Regions from separate parts of the Cytobacillus firmus genome, predicted to be linked through region 2. Evidence: a T-box and tRNA genes for the amino acid it is inferred to sense, from the RefSeq annotation. Region 2 holds a T-box; the other holds one or more tRNA genes.
What was found. The T-box of region 2 lies ahead of leuS (leucine--tRNA ligase). A T-box ahead of a tRNA ligase gene usually reads a tRNA of that ligase, here a tRNA-Leu.
Positions count from the first base shown of each region.

Region 1: it encodes a tRNA-Leu, which carries the amino acid that the T-box ahead of leuS (leucine--tRNA ligase) is inferred to sense. The anticodon was not compared.

Region 1 covers NZ_CP098323.1:258,367-268,528, reverse strand. The annotation lists rRNA gene NAF01_RS01490 (16S ribosomal RNA) at 1-676, opposite strand, end outside; rRNA gene rrf (5S ribosomal RNA) at 931-1,047, opposite strand; rRNA gene NAF01_RS01480 (23S ribosomal RNA) at 1,126-4,061, opposite strand; rRNA gene NAF01_RS01475 (16S ribosomal RNA) at 4,269-5,818, opposite strand; tRNA gene NAF01_RS01470 (tRNA-Gly) at 5,915-5,988, opposite strand; tRNA gene NAF01_RS01465 (tRNA-Pro) at 6,012-6,088, opposite strand; tRNA gene NAF01_RS01460 (tRNA-Arg) at 6,094-6,170, opposite strand; tRNA gene NAF01_RS01455 (tRNA-Leu) at 6,230-6,315, opposite strand; tRNA gene NAF01_RS01450 (tRNA-Leu) at 6,375-6,459, opposite strand; tRNA gene NAF01_RS01445 (tRNA-Lys) at 6,475-6,550, opposite strand; tRNA gene NAF01_RS01440 (tRNA-Gln) at 6,559-6,633, opposite strand; tRNA gene NAF01_RS01435 (tRNA-Asp) at 6,642-6,717, opposite strand; tRNA gene NAF01_RS01430 (tRNA-Glu) at 6,748-6,819, opposite strand; tRNA gene NAF01_RS01425 (tRNA-Ser) at 6,835-6,925, opposite strand; tRNA gene NAF01_RS01420 (tRNA-Asn) at 6,931-7,005, opposite strand; gene NAF01_RS01415 (SprT family protein) at 7,158-7,631, opposite strand; gene cmpA (cortex morphogenetic protein CmpA) at 7,765-7,878, shown strand; gene NAF01_RS01405 (Tex family protein) at 8,044-10,162, opposite strand, start outside.
Region 2 covers NZ_CP098323.1:4,044,758-4,054,919, forward strand. The annotation lists gene NAF01_RS20390 (pseudouridine synthase) at 1-197, opposite strand, end outside; gene NAF01_RS20395 (putative polysaccharide biosynthesis protein) at 546-2,162, opposite strand; gene NAF01_RS20400 (BaiN/RdsA family NAD(P)/FAD-dependent oxidoreductase) at 2,394-3,656, shown strand; gene NAF01_RS20405 (sporulation protein Cse60) at 3,683-3,865, opposite strand; gene NAF01_RS20410 (rhodanese-like domain-containing protein) at 3,968-4,273, opposite strand; gene leuS (leucine--tRNA ligase) at 4,442-6,859, opposite strand; T-box leader at 6,910-7,133, opposite strand; gene NAF01_RS20420 (CBO0543 family protein) at 7,288-7,806, opposite strand; gene NAF01_RS20425 (3-hydroxybutyrate dehydrogenase) at 7,942-8,718, opposite strand; gene NAF01_RS20430 (GntP family permease) at 8,775-10,094, opposite strand.

The DNA of each region.
Region 1 (10,162 bases), 1.2 Mb from region 2:
TCTTCTCTTCTGCACTCAAGTTCCCCAGTTTCCAATGACCCTCCCCGGTTGAGCCGGGGGCTTTCACATCAGACTTAAGGAACCGCCTGCGCGCGCTTTACGCCCAATAATTCCGGACAACGCTTGCCACCTACGTATTACCGCGGCTGCTGGCACGTAGTTAGCCGTGGCTTTCTGGTCAGGTACCGTCAAGGTACCGGCAGTTACTCCGGTACTTGTTCTTCCCTGACAACAGAGTTTTACGATCCGAAAACCTTCATCACTCACGCGGCGTTGCTCCGTCAGACTTTCGTCCATTGCGGAAGATTCCCTACTGCTGCCTCCCGTAGGAGTCTGGGCCGTGTCTCAGTCCCAGTGTGGCCGATCACCCTCTCAGGTCGGCTACGCATCGTGGCCTTGGTGAGCCGTTACCTCACCAACTAGCTAATGCGCCGCGGGCCCATCTGTAAGTGATAGCCGAAACCATCTTTCAGCTTTTCCTCATGTGAGGAAAAGAGTTATCCGGTATTAGCCCCGGTTTCCCGGAGTTATCCCAGTCTTACAGGCAGGTTGCCCACGTGTTACTCACCCGTCCGCCGCTGACTTCAGGGAGCAAGCTCCCATCTGTCCGCTCGACTTGCATGTATTAGGCACGCCGCCAGCGTTCGTCCTGAGCCAGGATCAAACTCTCCATATAAGAGTTGATTAAGCTCGAGTTGTCTTTTCGAAAAAGACTAATGATTTAAACGTTGACGTTTTGTTCGTTCAGTTTTCAAAGATCAATCAAGCAACTATATTAGAATAACATCTTATAAATAATTCGTCAACACTTTTTTAAGGTTTATTGAGAAATTATTTACTGCATGTCTTTCGAATATAAAATTGTACTGGCGTTAAATTATTCCAGTATATGAGGATTAAAAAAGACAAAGAGAAAAACTCTCTGTCTTCGCCCGGCAGCGTCCTACTCTCACAGGGGGACAGCCCCCAACTACCATCGGCGCTGAGAAGCTTAACTTCCGTGTTCGGTATGGGAACGGGTGTGACCTTCTCGCTATCGCCACCGGACTATTTGGTTGAAGAAACTTCGTTCCCTCAAAACTAGATAATGTATGAAGAAGTGTTTGCCGAGTATTCACCAATGACTTGGTTAAGTCCTCGATCGATTAGTATCAGTCAGCTCCACATGTCGCCACGCTTCCACCTCTGACCTATCAACCTGATCATCTTTCAGGGATCTTACTAGCTTGACGCTATGGGAAATCTCATCTCGAGGGGGGCTTCATGCTTAGATGCTTTCAGCACTTATCCCTTCCGCACATAGCTACCCAGCAATGCCTTTGGCAAGACAACTGGTACACCAGCGGTGCGTCCATCCCGGTCCTCTCGTACTAAGGACAGCTCCTCTCAAATTTCCTGCGCCCACGACGGATAGGGACCGAACTGTCTCACGACGTTCTGAACCCAGCTCGCGTACCGCTTTAATGGGCGAACAGCCCAACCCTTGGGACCGACTACAGCCCCAGGATGCGATGAGCCGACATCGAGGTGCCAAACCTCCCCGTCGATGTGGACTCTTGGGGGAGATAAGCCTGTTATCCCCGGGGTAGCTTTTATCCGTTGAGCGATGGCCCTTCCATGCGGAACCACCGGATCACTAAGCCCGACTTTCGTCCCTGCTCGACTTGTAGGTCTCGCAGTCAAGCTCCCTTGTGCCTTTACACTCTGCGAATGATTTCCAACCATTCTGAGGGAACCTTTGGGCGCCTCCGTTACTTTTTAGGAGGCGACCGCCCCAGTCAAACTGCCCACCTGACACTGTCTCCCGCCCCGATCAGGGGCGCGGGTTAGAATTTCAATACAGCCAGGGTAGTATCCCACCGACGCCTCCACCGAAGCTGGCGCTCCGGCTTCTCAGGCTCCTACCTATCCTGTACAAGCTGTACCAAAATTCAATATCAGGCTACAGTAAAGCTCCACGGGGTCTTTCCGTCCTGTCGCGGGTAACCTGCATCTTCACAGGTACTATAATTTCACCGAGTCTCTCGTTGAGACAGTGCCCAGATCGTTACGCCTTTCGTGCGGGTCGGAACTTACCCGACAAGGAATTTCGCTACCTTAGGACCGTTATAGTTACGGCCGCCGTTTACTGGGGCTTCGATTCAAAGCTTCGCTTGCGCTAACCTCTCCTCTTAACCTTCCAGCACCGGGCAGGCGTCAGCCCCTATACTTCGCCTTGCGGCTTCGCAGAGACCTGTGTTTTTGCTAAACAGTCGCCTGGGCCTATTCACTGCGGCTCATCAGGGCTATTCACCCTAATGAGCACCCCTTCTCCCGAAGTTACGGGGTCATTTTGCCGAGTTCCTTAACGAGAGTTCTCTCGCTCACCTTAGGATTCTCTCCTCGCCTACCTGTGTCGGTTTGCGGTACGGGCACCTTTTCCCTCGCTAGAGGCTTTTCTTGGCAGTGTGGAATCAGGAACTTCGGTACTAAATTTCCCTCGCCGTCACAGCTCAGCCTGTGTGGTAACGGGATTTGCCTCGTTACCGGCCTAACTGCTTGGACGCGCTAATCCATCAGCGCGCTTACCCTATCCTCCTGCGTCCCCCCATTGCTCAAACGGTAAAGAGGTGGTACAGGAATATCAACCTGTTGTCCATCGCCTACGCTTTTCAGCCTCGGCTTAGGTCCCGACTAACCCTGAGCGGACGAGCCTTCCTCAGGAAACCTTAGGCATTCGGTGGATGGGATTCTCACCCATCTTTCGCTACTCATACCGGCATTCTCACTTCTAAGCGCTCCACCAGTCCTTGCGGTCTGGCTTCAACGCCCTTAGAACGCTCTCCTACCACTGACATCGGAAGATGTCAATCCACAGCTTCGGTGATACGTTTAGCCCCGGTACATTTTCGGCGCGGAGTCACTCGACCAGTGAGCTATTACGCACTCTTTAAATGGTGGCTGCTTCTAAGCCAACATCCTGGTTGTCTAAGCAACTCCACATCCTTTTCCACTTAACGTATACTTTGGGACCTTAGCTGGTGGTCTGGGCTGTTTCCCTCTTGACTACGGATCTTATCACTCGCAGTCTGACTCCCATGGATAAGTCTTTGGCATTCGGAGTTTGTCTGAATTCGGTAACCCGATGGGGGCCCCTAGTCCAAACAGTGCTCTACCTCCAAGACTCTTACTACATGAGGCTAGCCCTAAAGCTATTTCGGAGAGAACCAGCTATCTCCAAGTTCGATTGGAATTTCTCCGCTACCCACACCTCATCCCCGCACTTTTCAACGTGCGTGGGTTCGGGCCTCCATCCAGTGTTACCTGGACTTCACCCTGGACATGGGTAGATCACCTGGTTTCGGGTCTACGACCACATACTCATTCGCCCTATTCAGACTCGCTTTCGCTGCGGCTCCGTCTTATCAACTTAACCTCGCATGTAATCGTAACTCGCCGGTTCATTCTACAAAAGGCACGCTATCACCCATTAACGGGCTCTAACTACTTGTAGGCACACGGTTTCAGGATCTATTTCACTCCCCTTCCGGGGTGCTTTTCACCTTTCCCTCACGGTACTGGTTCACTATCGGTCACTAGGGAGTATTTAGCCTTGGGAGATGGTCCTCCCTGCTTCCGACGGGATTTCTCGTGTCCCGCCGTACTCAGGATCCACTCTGGAGGGAACGAAGTTTCAACTACAGGGCTTTTACCTTCTCTGGCCGGCCTTTCCAGACCTGTTCATTTACCTCGTTCCTTTGTAACTCCGTATAGAGTGTCCTACAACCCCAGGAGGCAAGCCTCCTGGTTTGGGCTAATCCCGTTTCGCTCGCCGCTACTCAGGGAATCGCGTTTGCTTTCTCTTCCTCCGGGTACTTAGATGTTTCAGTTCCCCGGGTCTGCCTTCCATACCCTATGTATTCAGATAAGGATCCTATCCCATTACGGATAGGGGGTTTCCCCATTCGGAAATCTCCGGATCAAAGCTTACTTACAGCTCCCCGAAGCATATCGGTGTTAGTACCGTCCTTCATCGGCTCCTAGTGCCAAGGCATTCACCGTGCGCCCTTTCTAACTTAACCGTATTTGACAGGTTCATCGAAGATGAACAGTATCAAAGGTTTTTAACTCTATTTAACATAGAGAGAATTCACTAAAATGGCGATTACTCGGTTATTGCTTCTTCATAATCATTATCTAGTTTTCAAAGAACGAATCTTTCATTGAGAGATTGAACTCTCAAAACTGAACGAACAAAGAACGTCACGTTTCTTGTAAATATTCCTTAGAAAGGAGGTGATCCAGCCGCACCTTCCGATACGGCTACCTTGTTACGACTTCACCCCAATCATCTGTCCCACCTTAGGCGGCTGGCTCCAAAAGGTTACCCCACCGACTTCGGGTGTTACAAACTCTCGTGGTGTGACGGGCGGTGTGTACAAGGCCCGGGAACGTATTCACCGCGGCATGCTGATCCGCGATTACTAGCGATTCCGGCTTCATGCAGGCGAGTTGCAGCCTGCAATCCGAACTGAGAATGGTTTTATGGGATTCGCTTAACCTCGCGGTCTCGCAGCCCTTTGTACCATCCATTGTAGCACGTGTGTAGCCCAGGTCATAAGGGGCATGATGATTTGACGTCATCCCCACCTTCCTCCGGTTTGTCACCGGCAGTCACCTTAGAGTGCCCAACTGAATGCTGGCAACTAAGATCAAGGGTTGCGCTCGTTGCGGGACTTAACCCAACATCTCACGACACGAGCTGACGACAACCATGCACCACCTGTCATCCTGTCCCCCGAAGGGGAACGCCCTATCTCTAGGGTTGTCAGGAGATGTCAAGACCTGGTAAGGTTCTTCGCGTTGCTTCGAATTAAACCACATGCTCCACCGCTTGTGCGGGCCCCCGTCAATTCCTTTGAGTTTCAGCCTTGCGGCCGTACTCCCCAGGCGGAGTGCTTAATGCGTTTGCTGCAGCACTAAAGGGCGGAAACCCTCTAACACTTAGCACTCATCGTTTACGGCGTGGACTACCAGGGTATCTAATCCTGTTTGCTCCCCACGCTTTCGCGCCTCAGCGTCAGTTACAGACCAAAGAGTCGCCTTCGCCACTGGTGTTCCTCCACATCTCTACGCATTTCACCGCTACACGTGGAATTCCACTCTTCTCTTCTGCACTCAAGTTCCCCAGTTTCCAATGACCCTCCCCGGTTGAGCCGGGGGCTTTCACATCAGACTTAAGGAACCGCCTGCGCGCGCTTTACGCCCAATAATTCCGGACAACGCTTGCCACCTACGTATTACCGCGGCTGCTGGCACGTAGTTAGCCGTGGCTTTCTGGTCAGGTACCGTCAAGGTACCGGCAGTTACTCCGGTACTTGTTCTTCCCTGACAACAGAGTTTTACGATCCGAAAACCTTCATCACTCACGCGGCGTTGCTCCGTCAGACTTTCGTCCATTGCGGAAGATTCCCTACTGCTGCCTCCCGTAGGAGTCTGGGCCGTGTCTCAGTCCCAGTGTGGCCGATCACCCTCTCAGGTCGGCTACGCATCGTGGCCTTGGTGAGCCGTTACCTCACCAACTAGCTAATGCGCCGCGGGCCCATCTGTAAGTGATAGCCGAAACCATCTTTCAGCTTTTCCTCATGTGAGGAAAAGAGTTATCCGGTATTAGCCCCGGTTTCCCGGAGTTATCCCAGTCTTACAGGCAGGTTGCCCACGTGTTACTCACCCGTCCGCCGCTGACTTCAGGGAGCAAGCTCCCATCTGTCCGCTCGACTTGCATGTATTAGGCACGCCGCCAGCGTTCGTCCTGAGCCAGGATCAAACTCTCCATATAAGAGTTGATTAAGCTCGAGTTGTCTTTTCGAAAAAGACTAATGATTTAAACGTTGACGTTTTGTTCGTTCAGTTTTCAAAGATCAATCAGTAAGTTTGGAGCGGGTGAAGGGAATCGAACCCTCATCATCAGCTTGGAAGGCTGAGGTTTTACCACTAAACTACACCCGCATATAGAATTGTTATTTCCCGAATGGTCGGGAAGACAGGATTCGAACCTGCGACCCCTTGGTCCCAAACCAAGTGCTCTACCAAGCTGAGCTACTCCCCGTATAATGGCGCGCCCGAGAGGAGTCGAACCCCTAACCTTTTGATCCGTAGTCAAACGCTCTATCCAATTGAGCTACGGGCGCATCTTTTAAAGCAACTCTTATATTATAACGATCTTAAATTCAAATGTCAATAACTTTTTTGGTGCGGCCGAGAGGACTTGAACCTCCACGGGGTTGCCCCCACTAGGCCCTCAACCTAGCGCGTCTGCCATTCCGCCACGACCGCTTAATAAAGCGACAAGTAACATCATACCAAAACGAGATACTTAATTCAATGGTAATTAATGGTGCGGGTGAAGGGAGTCGAACCCCCACGCCTTGCGGCGCCAGATCCTAAGTCTGGTGCGTCTGCCAATTCCGCCACACCCGCATATAAAATTTAATATGGTGAGCCATGAAGGACTCGAACCTTCGACCCTCTGATTAAAAGTCAGATGCTCTACCGACTGAGCTAATGGCTCATTAAAAATGGCTGGGCTAGCAGGATTCGAACCTGCGAGTGACGGAGTCAAAGTCCGGTGCCTTACCGCTTGGCTATAGCCCAATAACAAATGGCGGTCCCGACGGGAATCGAACCCGCGATCTCCTGCGTGACAGGCAGGCATGTTAACCGCTACACCACGGGACCATCCATAAAAACCGTCGGAAATAAAAAAAGTGACCCGTACGGGATTCGAACCCGTGTTACCGCCGTGAAAGGGCGGTGTCTTAACCGCTTGACCAACGGGCCATTGTTAGAATTTTCTGGCGGAGAAGGAGGGATTTGAACCCTCGCGCCGCTTACGCGACCTACACCCTTAGCAGGGGCGCCTCTTCAGCCACTTGAGTACTTCCCCAAATATGGCTCCGCAGGCAGGATTCGAACCTGCGACCGTTCGGTTAACAGCCGAATGCTCTACCACTGAGCTACTGCGGAATAATAATAAACTGATCAATAAAACAGCTAACATCTTATCGACTCTTCATATTATAAGGACGCGGACTATAAAAGTCAAGCATCTTTTTAGAAGAATTTATTAGCCGCTTGTCCTGTATTGACCTGCGACAATTATTAAATATAAAGCGTACTTAATCTAATGTCAATTCTTTTTTGAACACTAATTTTCCTTTGCATTTACCGCAGACATATTTCTTCGTATCAACTTTTCTTTTTCTCTGATAAATTTGGCCGCATTCTTTGCACACATAAACAAGAATCTTAACGGATTTTTTTGTTTTAGGGCGATCAGGCAAAGCTGAACAAAATCGGGGTGCTCCCACTTTCTTCATTAAAAGTCTGAAATCCTGATCACGATGTTTATATCCTTTTCCCTCTAAGTGCAAATGATAATGACAGAGCTCGTGCTTAATAATTCCCACTAATTCTTCAGGTCCAAGCTGCTCATAATACTTTTTGTTAATTTCAACATGATGTGAATTCAGCATATATCTTCCGCCAGTCGATTTTAGGCGTGAATTAAAATATGCCTGGTGGCAAAAGGGCTTGCCGAAGCTTTCTAATGATATCTTTTCAACAAGTTTCTGAAGCTCCTGGTCATTCATCTCAATGTTTTCCTCTCTTATCGTAAACATGACAACCTATTATAGCATACATTATATATACCTTTTACAGCTCTGAACTCCTTGCAGAAAGAGGGAGCCATTATCAGATTCCAATTAACGGGAGGTAAATCGTATGCCTGTATGGTTTCAAAATCAAATCCAGCGTGCTTTTTATGAAAAAGACCGCTATCAGATCAAACTGCTGAATCAGTGCTGGTTTTTCTATAGAAAGAAGCATTGCTCATAAAGGCACTAATGCCCGCCGAACAATCCAGTCCCAATGCTGAAAATCCTTAGTCAAGCGAACTCATCATTAGTTATAAAAAGCATAAGCCAAATCACGCCAGAAATAGTGATTTCCGGTGTGATTTAGCTTATGACGACTCGAAAACTGTGAAATTATTAGCTTCTATTAATTAGAATGGCCCAGCATTGTTAAAGCGACTCTTCCCTTGTGTTTATCAACAGAGTCCACCCAGACTGTTACCACATCACCAACGGAAACGACGTCCAGCGGGTGTTTGACAAATTGGCGGCTGAGCTTGGATATATGAACAAGGCCATCCTGTTTGACTCCAATATCGACAAAGGCTCCGAAATCTACAACATTCCGCACTGTCCCTTGCAATTCCATTCCTTCCTGCAGGTCTTCAAGCTTTAGAACTTCTTTTTTCAAAAGAGGCTTCGGCAGCTCATCACGCGGATCTCTTTCAGGTCTCATTAAAGCGTCAATGATATCCTTCAATGTCAGCTCACCGATTTCAAGCTCCCGGGCTGTCCGGCTGATATCTATGCCTTTGAGCGCCTCTCTTAGCGATGGTGAGCCAAGGTCATTTGATTTAAAGTCGAGATTAGCCAGCAATTTATTTACTTCTGCATATGTTTCCGGATGAATTCCCGTCCGGTCCAGAGGCTCTTTTCCATCAATAATCCGCAGGAAGCCTATTGCCTGTTCATAGGTTTTGGCACCAAGTCGGGGGATTTTTTTCAATTGCTTGCGGTCCGTGAACTTCCCTTCGTCTTCCCGTTTTTTAATTATATTTACGGCAACTGTTTTTGACAGGCCGGCTACATGCTGCAGCAATGAAGATGAAGCGGTGTTCACATTTACGCCTACCTGGTTTACTGCTGTCTCTACAACAAAGGAAAGGGATTCGGACAGCTTTTTCTGGGATACGTCATGCTGATATTGACCAACCCCAACTGACTTTGGATCAATCTTAACCAATTCTGCAAGAGGATCCTGGAGGCGTCGGGCGATTGATACAGCACTTCTTTCTTCTACCTGAAAATCAGGAAACTCTTCTCTGGCAAGATCCGAGGCAGAGTAGACGCTCGCCCCCGCTTCATTGACAATCAGGTAGAATATTTCCTCTTTCATGTCCTTTAATATATCTGCGATGAACTGTTCGGTTTCCCTTGAAGCAGTCCCATTTCCGATGGCAACCATTTTTACTTTATAGGTTTTTAGAATTTGAATTACTTTCTCCCGTGCCTGATTCGTTTTGGAAACAGGCGGGTGCGGATATATGACTCCGATATCAAGTACTTTTCCAGTTTCATCTACAACAGCCAGCTTGCAGCCTGTTCTGTAGGCAGGGTCTACCCCAAGTACGATCTTTCCTTTCAACGGGGGCTGAAGCAGCAGTTTTCTTAGATTTTCAGAAAAAATCATAATAGCCTGTTCTTCTGCTTTTTCAGTCAGTTCATTGCGTATTTCGCGTTCAATCGATGGCATGATCAGACGCTTGTAGCCATCATCAATGGCTTCCCTTACAATCGTGCCTGCAGGAGAACGTTCATCCTTTACCCACTTTTTATATAAGTACTTTAAAATAAATTCGGTATTTGGCTTAATGTTAATCTTTAATACTTCCTCTTTTTCACCGCGGTTCAATGCAAGTGTGCGGTGTGGAACAATCTTGCTCACCGGTTCCTCATACTCGTAATACATTTCATAAACGCCTTTTTCGTCATTCTCTTTATTTCTCACAGTGGACTCAATAGTCCCCTTTTTGGCTGTTTCCATACGGATCCATTTTCTGCTCTCCGCTTCATCTGATACCCACTCTGCGATAATATCTTTTGCACCAGCGATTGCTTCTTCCGTTGTGGTTACTTCCTTTTCATCAGATAAGAATTCTTTGGCTTTTGCAGCAGGGGTTTCATTTAGCGAAAAAGTGAGAAGCCACTCAGCAAAGGGCTCAAGCCCTTTTTCTTTTGCCGCAGTTGCTTTTGTCCGGCGCTTTTGCTTATATGGCCGGTATAAGTCTTCTACTTCCTGCAGCTTCACCGCTTTGTTAATTTTGGTTTTTAGCTCTTCGGTCAATTTGCCTTGTTCTTCAATTAAGCGGATTACCTCTTCTTTACGGTGATTAAGGTTTTGTATGTATTGCCAGCGCTCCATAATATCGCGGATTTGAACTTCATCCAGCGCGCCTGTCTGTTCTTTTCTGTATCGGGCAATAAACGGGACTGTGTTTCCTTCTTCCAGTAAGCTGATTGTGTTTTTTACTTGTTTGATGGCTATC
Region 2 (10,162 bases):
TTCATCATTAAATAAATGAATTCCTTGTATTCAACTTTTTCGCCGTTGATGACAACGGCATCCTGTTCAGGATCCACATGGTGTTTTGGATCCTTTACTTTCTCATCATTAACGGTTACTGCTCCATCTTTTAATAGCTTTTTAACATCCTTGCGGCTGCCGTAGCCTAGATTGGCGAGCATTTTGTCTATTCTCATAATGACCCTCCTTATTAATCCAAATTCACCCTGGTTTCGTTTAAAGTCGCGATAATAAAATACCTTATTATTCTGCCCGTTGATTTCCGCTGCGGGCACTTGCTTTCCGCGGGGCAGGCGGTGAGCCTCCTCGTCGCTTCGCGCCTGCGGTGTCTCACCTGTCCCGCTGCTCCCGCAGGACATTGAATAAACTTCCTCGACTGAACATCGCAGGAAGAAAATGCGCAAGCATTTTCGAGGATCAAGTACCCACAGCGAAGATAAACTCAGTGCTTTGGTATAAAGGCAACTAAAACAAACCCTAGGAATTCTTTAGAAAAGGCCCCCATCATGGAGACCTTTTATTTTTTATGCTTTCAGTCTTAACTTCTTCAGCATCCTATCAACCCTTGATCCGAACAGGAGATAGATTAGTTTTGTTCTGAAGCTTAGGTAGAAATAAACTCCGGCTCCTGCTGCTGCGCAGATGATGACAATAATTACTGCCCCGACACTGGATGCAGGCGATAAGAAGCTGGTGGTTATTTGATAAACCAAGCCTGCAGCAATGTACATGCATGCAGTAAATAATACAATCAGCATACCGCGTCTTAAAACAAGCTTAAATGGATATTTGGCATATGTTTTTATTACATAAAGGTTAATTAAGATCGCCGCAATATAGCCAAGCGCTGTTGCAAAAACGGCTCCCTGTGTTTCGAACAGTTTTATGAGCGGAATATTCAATGACAGCTTTACAAGCAGGCCTGTCAGCAAACTCAAAATTGTGAAGCGCTGTTCATTGATTCCCTGCAGAATGGCTGCTGTTACCGAAAAATAAGCAAAGAGAATCGCCACCGGTGCATAAGTTCTCAACACTTCAGTACCCAAATCTTTATGCTCATAGAATAGGGTAAAAACGGGCTCTGCAAGCAGGGACAAACCTGCCACGGCAGGAAGAGTCAGAAATAAAAGCACCTGGAACGTCTGGTTCAGCTGGCGGTTTAGGTCTGCCCGATCTTCTTCCATAAATGCTTTCGTCACACTCGGCACAAGCGTCAGCGAGAAGGCTGTGGCAAGTGAGACAGGAATGATGACCAGCTTATGGGTCTCAAAGTTCAGGACAGAAAATGATGCTACAGCATTGCCTGCTTCGCCAATAGCATCCATCGCTCTTGTAAATGTAATCTGATCAATAAACTGAAAGAGCGGATTTGCAAGACCTACAAACACAAAAGGTGCAGCATAAAGAATGATTTCTTTATATATCTCCTTGAGAGAGATGTCCACTGTTCCTTTATCTTCTTCAAGCATTTTATCCAAATGCGGCTTGCGCTTATACCAATACCAGAATAACACCCCGAGGCTTCCGAGTCCGCCAATAAAAGCTGCGAAAGTGGCGACACTGATTGCTGCAGTGAGCGAGCCTTCCATCACATTTAAGACCACATATGCACCTGCAAGCACAAACAGGATGCGGACAATCTGCTCCACCACCTGTGAAACCGCTGTAGGCCCCATTGACTGATGCCCCTGGAAAAATCCTCTTATCAGACTCATGAAGGGAATAATAATCAGGGCAAATGATACCGCTCTGATTACGGTTGTTACATCTTCAACACTTACCTCCACATCTTTCCCTGCCAGGGTCATTTCGGCAACAGCCGGAGCAAGGAAGAACAGGATCAGGAATGAGATGACTCCGCTTGCCGTCATGATCACCAAACCTGACTTGAACAGCTTTCTGCCGACAGCATACTCCTCTATTGCATTATATTTAGAGATAAACTTTGAAACTGCCAGCGGAACCCCTGCAGTTGCGATACTAATAAAGATTGTATAAGGTGTATACGAAAAGGAATAAAGGGCTGTCCCTTCCTTCCCGACTATTTGATAAAAAGGAATAACATAAAACAAACCAAGAACCTTCGAGATAATGGTGCCAAGCGTAAGGATGAAGGTTCCCTTTATAAGCTTAGATGACATATAATCCCTTCCTTAAAAAACTGCAGCATACAAACTATAAAAGTATATGAATGCCAAAGCTAAGTTCGTCATTTTTCTATCTTTTTAGACACACTATTTGTAGTGTACTCTTCTTGCCGGGGAAATTCCACTTGCAATACCGTATAATGAGGGATTATTTTTAGAAATAGGATATTTGATTTATAATGAATCTATTGTTTACTTAGCGAATTTAGATAAGTTGGTGAAACCATGAAATATGATGTAATAGTAATAGGCGGAGGTCCTTCGGGATTGATGGCAGCAATCGGTGCTGCGGAAAAGAAGGCAAAGGTCCTTCTCATTGACAAAGGAAACAAGCTTGGAAGGAAGCTTGCCATTTCCGGTGGAGGCCGGTGCAATGTCACAAACAGGCTCCCAGTAGATGAAATCATTAAGCATATCCCGGGCAATGGGAGATTTTTGTATAGTGCATTTTCCATCTTCAGCAATGAAGATATTATCCGCTTCTTTGAGAATTTGGGAATTGAGCTGAAAGAGGAAGATCATGGGCGGATGTTTCCCGTTACCGACAAAGCGCAATCGGTTGTTGATGCCTTAATTTCAAGGCTGAAGGAACTGAAGGTCGATATCAAAACAGACAGCCCGATTCAGGATGTTCACTATGAAAATGGCAGGGTGAAATCGGTAGAATTAAAAACAGGCGATGTTTATGAAGCACACTCTGTTGTGATAGCCGTCGGTGGAAAGTCAGTTCCTCACACAGGCTCAACCGGTGACGGCTATGCATGGGCTGAAAAAGCAGGCCATACGATTACAGAGCTTTTCCCAACTGAGGTTCCGCTGACATCTTCAGAGAGCTTTATTAAAGAAAAAGCGCTGCAGGGATTGTCGCTTCGGAGTGTGGCACTTAGTGTTTTAAACCCTAAAGGAAAAGCGCTCATAACACATCGGATGGATATGATTTTCACCCATTTCGGCATTAGCGGCCCGGCGGTCTTGCGCTGCAGCCAGTATGCGGTGAAAGCGATGAAGAAGTGGAATTTGAAAGAAGTAACCATGAACCTGGATGCACTCCCGGATACAAAGGAAGAACCTCTTTTTCAGGAAGTGTCCAAAAAGATTAAAGAAGAACCGAAGAAAATCATTAAAAACCTCTTAAAAGGGCTGCTTCCGGAAAGGTATCTTTTGTTTCTTCTTGAGCAGAACGGAATTGATCCATCTGCACAAGGGGCAGCTATTTCCAATGAAAAAATCAGAAGCTTTGTTAAGGGCTGCAAATCTTTTCAGTTTAAAGTAACCGGCACTTTGCCTCTCGATAAAGCTTTTGTTACCGGCGGAGGTGTTTCCGTCAAAGAAATCGAACCGCAGACAATGGCTTCAAAAATGATGGAAGGTCTTTTCTTCTGCGGAGAAATCCTCGACATCCATGGCTACACAGGCGGATACAATATCACTTCTGCACTTGTAACAGGCCGGTTAGCCGGATTAAATGCAGCTGCACATACCATGTAATAAAGATAGAGCCTGATGCACTAGAGTCAGGCTCTATATATTACCATGGCAGAGAAACAATAAATCTGATCGTCTTCATCCTCCTGCACTGCGGCCACATTATATTTTATATCCAGCAGCTTTTTCTCCTCAATCTTCTCCAGAAAATGATTCATATCCTTTTCCAGGTCTTTTTCATGCTCGTGATCGAATAATTTTACCTTAATCACAGGAATTCTCCTCCCAGTATTTTTTATTAGCTTGGTCAATTTTCCGAATTTTTAAAATTGAAAAACTAAAAAAAACGAAGCCTAATTGGCCCCGTTTGTAATTTATTCTGTTTTCCCCTGCCAGTTCAGCATGCCGCCAGCCATATTGCGAACCTTATATCCTTGTTCCTGCAAGTAATGACAAACATTTCCGCTGCGGCCGCCAGAGCGGCAGATAATGATATACTCAGTGTCTTTATCGAATTTATCCAGGTTCTCAGGGATCGTGCCCATGCGGATATGTCTGGCTCCAGGAATCATTCCGGAAGCCACCTCTTCATCTTCTCTAACATCTACAAGCTCAAGCTTCTCTCCAGCCTCCAGCTTTTTCTGCAATTCATCAGTGGTAATCTCTTCAATACGGTCCAATCCTAACACCCTTTCCTGAAAACTTTTTAAATAGCACTTTGCTTTTACTAATGCTGCCACTCCTATAATACCCTATATGGCACGAAAAAAAAAAAATGAGAAGTTTCTTTAACATATATACAAAAAAACCACCCTTGATCAAACAAAGGTGGTTCATCTCAATATAACTTAATTTGCAACGATGTTTACAAGCTTGCCCGGTACTGCAATGACTTTACGGACAGTTTTTCCATCAATTTGCTCTTTTACTTTTTCATCACCCATTGCGATTTGCTCCAACAGGTCTTTTTTTGCATCGGCCGGAACCATTAGCTTCGCTTTGACTTTGCCGTTGATTTGAATCACGATTTCGACCTCGTCATCCACCATTTTGGCTTCATCAAATGCCGGCCAGGCTTCATAAGCAATGGACTCATCATGGCCAAATTTTGACCAAAGCTCTTCTGAAATATGAGGAGCGATTGGTGAAAGCATTTTAACAAAACCTTCTGCAAAAGTTTTTGGCAGCACATCTGCTTTATAAGCTTCGTTAATGAATACCATCATTTGAGAAATAGCTGTGTTAAAACGAAGTCCTTCGTAGTCCTCAGTTACTTTTTTCACCGTTTGGTGGTAAACCTTTTCAAGACTGCTGCCTTCTTCAATGTCTTGAATTCTCGGGCTTAATTCACCAGTCTCTTCCACAAACAATCGCCAGATGCGGTCAAGGAATCTTCTTGAGCCATCCAATCCATTTGTAGACCAGGCGATGGAAGCTTCAAGCGGCCCCATGAACATTTCGTATAAACGAAGAGTATCTGCACCATGGCTCTCTACGATTTCATCCGGGTTAACGACATTGCCTTTTGATTTACTCATTTTCTCATTGTTCTCCCCAAGAATCATACCCTGGTTGAATAGCTTTTGGAACGGTTCCTTCGTATGGACAACTCCCACATCGTAAAGGACCTTGTGCCAGAAGCGGGCATATAGAAGGTGAAGAACCGCATGTTCAGCTCCTCCGATATATATATCAACCGGAAGCCATTCTTTTAATTTTTCGGGATCTGCAAGAGCTTCACTATTTTTCGGATCAATATAGCGAAGGTAGTACCAGCAGCTGCCTGCCCATTGCGGCATTGTGTTCGTTTCCCTCCGGCCTTTTTTGCCAGTTTCCGGATCCACAACATTAACCCAATCATCAATGTTGGCTAATGGTGACTCACCAGTACCGGATGGCTTGATCTCCGTTGTTTTTGGAAGCACTAATGGAAGCTGATCTTCCGGCACGGCAGTCATTGTGCCATCTTCCCAGTGGATAACTGGAATCGGCTCGCCCCAATAGCGCTGGCGGCTGAATAACCAGTCACGAAGACGGTAAGTAACCTTCTTGGTGCCAATACCTTTTTCTTCAAGCCAGGCAATCATTTTCTCAATAGCGTCCTCTTTGTTTAATCCATCAAGGAAACCTGAGTTCACATGCTCGCCATCGCCAGTGTATGCTTCTTTATCAACATCTCCGCCGGCAACGACTTCTTTAATAGGCAGATCAAATTGCTTGGCGAACTCATAGTCGCGCTCGTCATGTGCCGGAACCGCCATGATGGCACCTGTTCCATAGCTGACTAAAACATAATCTGCAATCCAGATTGGCATTTTTTCGCCGTTGGCCGGGTTGATCGCGTACGCACCAGTGAAGACACCCGTTTTTTCTTTAGCAAGATCTGTCCGCTCAAGATCGCTCTTGCTCTTTACTTTGTCAATGTAAGCCTGAACTGCTTCTTGCTGCCCCTCTGTTGTGATCTTATCAACAAGCGCGTGCTCTGGAGCAAGTACAGCATATGTTGCACCATATAATGTGTCAGGACGTGTTGTGAATACGGTGAATGTGCCATCATGTCCTTCAATATTGAATGTCACTTCAGCTCCTTCAGAGCGGCCGATCCAGTTGCGCTGCATATCCTTTAGGCTCTCTGGCCAATCCAATAAATCAAGATCTTCAAGCAGGCGATCCGCATAAGCCGTAATTTTCAGCATCCACTGTCTCATTGGGCGGCGTTCTACCGGATGGCCACCGCGCTCGCTTTTTCCGTCGATAACCTCTTCATTTGCAAGTACTGTTCCAAGTGCAGGACACCAGTTAACAGCTACTTCATCGATATAAGCAAGCCCTTTTTCATAAAGCTTTAAGAAGATCCATTGAGTCCATTTATAGTATTCAGGGTCTGTTGTGTTTACTTCACGATCCCAGTCATAGGAGAAGCCTAACGCTTTGATCTGGCGGCGGAAGGTGTTGATATTCTGTTCTGTGAATTCTGCCGGGTCATTCCCTGTATCAAGTGCATATTGCTCTGCAGGTAAACCAAATGCATCCCAGCCCATCGGATGAAGGACATTATAGCCCTGCATGCGCTTCATGCGGGAAAGGATATCTGTTGCCGTATATCCTTCCGGGTGGCCAACGTGAAGACCAGCGCCTGAAGGATATGGGAACATATCAAGCGCATAAAACTTGCGCTTGCCTTTATCTTCAGTTGTTTTGAATGTTTTATTTTCTTCCCAGTGGCCCTGCCACTTTTTTTCAATCTCCTTATGATTGAAACTCATTTTTGTTTCCTCCTATTAATGAAAATAAAATAAAAAAACCTCTCATCCCAAAAAGGGACGAGAGGATTATGTATAAATCTCCCGCGGTACCACCCACATTAGTGAACATGTCACTCGCTTCATTCATCCTTAACGCGGAAAACGGCAAGCATTACTGGTATTTCACACTTGCTGCTCAAAGGCGAGTTCATGATGTGCCCGGCTGACTTGCACCTGCCGTCAACTCTCTTAAAACGGGCGCTGCACCACTACTGCTCCTTATCTAAGCATTTTAGTATAAGAATATGACTATTGTAATAAATTTCCCGCCAGGATGCAAGTAGGCTTATCCTGACAGGAATTTAATACTTAGAATATGCAAAGCTTTTAAAATTGTGCACCATGTTTCACTTTCTTTAGGGCAAAATGTTTACGAAACCATCCAATCATTATTTCAAATCGATCAGATGCGGATGAAAGAGCCATAATAGAATCGCAATGATAGGAAGCGAAACTGCCATAGCTATTCCCGGCTTTTTATAATGCATTCGCAGCATGATGAACATGATGAGATTAAATAGCACAGACCACCAGAAATTCCACCCATTATCATAAATAAACAATCCCTTTTTAGAAAACAAATACTCCAGCACTGAGAAATAAACGATCCACACGCCAGTATAAAAAATCTTTTTCTTTAGATTTTTTTCCGGAAAATAGCGAAGGTAAATCATGACGACGACTGGAATAATCAGCAAAGTGAAGGTGATTTCAATAAACGTATGATTCAGCCAATCCAGCGTAACTGCTCTATAGGCCCATAGGGTATGATTATAAAATAAAAAATTATATAGAAAGTTGGCAATGATATAAAATTGGACAGTAGGATAGTATTCTTTCCATCTTTTCCAATCAACAAATTTCCAGGCAAAAAAAATATAGACAAGTACAACCAATAATAAATACACAATATCTCCACCAATTATCTGCCATCAATTCAGTATCAACAATATACCCATAGTTTCAGAGGTTTTATTCGCATTACTGGACAAGAGAAAAAGAGGGCATTCTCTGCCCTCTCTAAAAAACTGCTATGCGCATTCTTATTGAACTGTATAGCCCCCATCAATAACTGCCGCCTGGCCCGTAATTCCTTTAGCTGCATCGCCAGCCAAAAAAATCGCATAATCTGCAATCTCTTCCACCTTCAGAAGCCTTTTTTGCGGCACTAATGGATAAATGACTTCCTCCAGTGCTTTTTCGATGGGGACATTTCTTGTTTTAGCAAGATCATTCAGCTGATTTCTTACGAGTGGTGTGTCTACATAGCCCGGACAGATGGCATTAACCGTAATGCCATGTTCAGCAGCCTCCAACGCCGCGACTTTAGTTAAGCCTATAACACCATGCTTTGCACTGTTATATGCAGCCTTGCCTGCAAACCCCACAAGCCCATTGATGGAAGCCATGTTAAGTATCCGGCCAGATTTTTGTTTTTTCATGATTGGCATCGCGTGCTTTATAGCCACGAATGGAGCAGTCAGCATTACTTTGATCATGAATTCAAACTTCTCAGTTGGAAATTCGTCTATAAATGAAACATGCTGCAGCCCTGCATTATTTATCAGCACATCCAAAGCACCGAATCGGCTGACAGTTTCATTAATGGCCGCCTGTATATCTGACTCTGATGTGACATCACATTTTAGCCCAAGCGCTTCAAAACCTTCATTCTGCAGGTTTTCTGCAGCTTTTTTCACGGCAGCTTCCTGAATATCAGTCAGAACAATTCTCGAGCCCTGTTCGGCAAACCTCTTGCCAATTTCATAGCCAATTCCCTGCGCTGCACCAGTGATAAAAACGACTTTATTTTGTACCATGAATAAGCTCCTTTCAAAACAAAGCCGGGGCCCTGTTTGATGAGCCCCTGCCGAAATTAGATTCCTAATCCGAATGAGAATAATACAATCGCTATGGCTAAACCAATCAGCGGGACAATTACCGTAACAGCAGCCACTGCTCCATATGCTGCCTGGTGGGTTTCACCGCAGATTGCCCGTACAGTGGTAACAACATAGCCATTATGCGGCAAAGAGTCGAGAGCTCCGGAAGAAATGGCAACCGTCCTGTGCAGGGCTTCTGCATTAACGCCCATGTCCATATAATGCGGTGCAAGAATTGGCAGTGCGATTGCCTGGCCTCCTGAAGCTGACCCAGTCATCCCGGCGATCACACTTACGGCTATGGCACCGCCAATCAGCGGACTGCCAGGAATGCTCGTCATCCAATCAACTGCTGTGGCAAATGCAGGCACTGCTTTTGCTACGCCGCCAAACCCAACGACAGCAGCCGTATTGCCTATAGCAATCAATGCACCTAATGTTCCATCAGACACAGCATTCCAGAAATTAGTGAAATACTTTCGGTTCAATAGATATGTGGCAATGACTCCACCCAGCAAGGCAAGAATAAGTGCAGATTGTGCAAGTGAATCATGAAAAACGAAGGAAATAATTAAAACCACAACTAATGGTACAACACCCATAATTGGATGCGGTAAATCCTTATTTTCTGTTACAGGATCCTGCTTGCGGGATTCAAACGTTTCTCCTTTGTTTACAGCCTTGGTAATCATGCGCTTCAGCCACCAGTAGCCGAAGATCATCATGAACACAGCCACAATTAAGCTGACTTCCCAGCCCGCATATGGAGTTGTTCCTAGGAATTCAATCGGAATCCAGTTTTGAATTTCAGGTGAACCTGCAGAAGTCATCGTAAATGTTACAGATCCAAATGCCAGTGCTGCAGGGATAAATCTTCTCGGCAGATTTGCCTGCTTAAATAAACTCAACGCCATTGGATATACAGAGAAGGCGACAACGAATAAACTGACTCCGCCATAAGTTAAAATGGCACAGGACGCGACTATGGCAAGAACGGCATATTTCATTCCAAGCTTATCCACGACCATTTTGGATACACTGTCAGCCGCACCGCTATCCTCCATTACCTTTCCAAAAATAGCACCTAATAGGAACATCAGATACCATGATGTGACAAATCCCGAAAAGCCGGACATATAGTTCCCGACCAAGTTGGCCTCTCCTTCTCCTGCCAGCTGCGGAAATAAAGGCATACCGCTAAAAAGAGCTACAAACAGCGCAGATAATGGACCGACCACCAGCAGATTCATTCCCCGCATCGTCAGGTATATCAGCAGGGCAAGCCCGCCTATTAACCCAATCATACTTAGCATTTCATTTCCCCCTTTGTTTTAAATATAAGAAAATTAACAAGTCACCCCTCCTTTTGCAAACGTTTTCA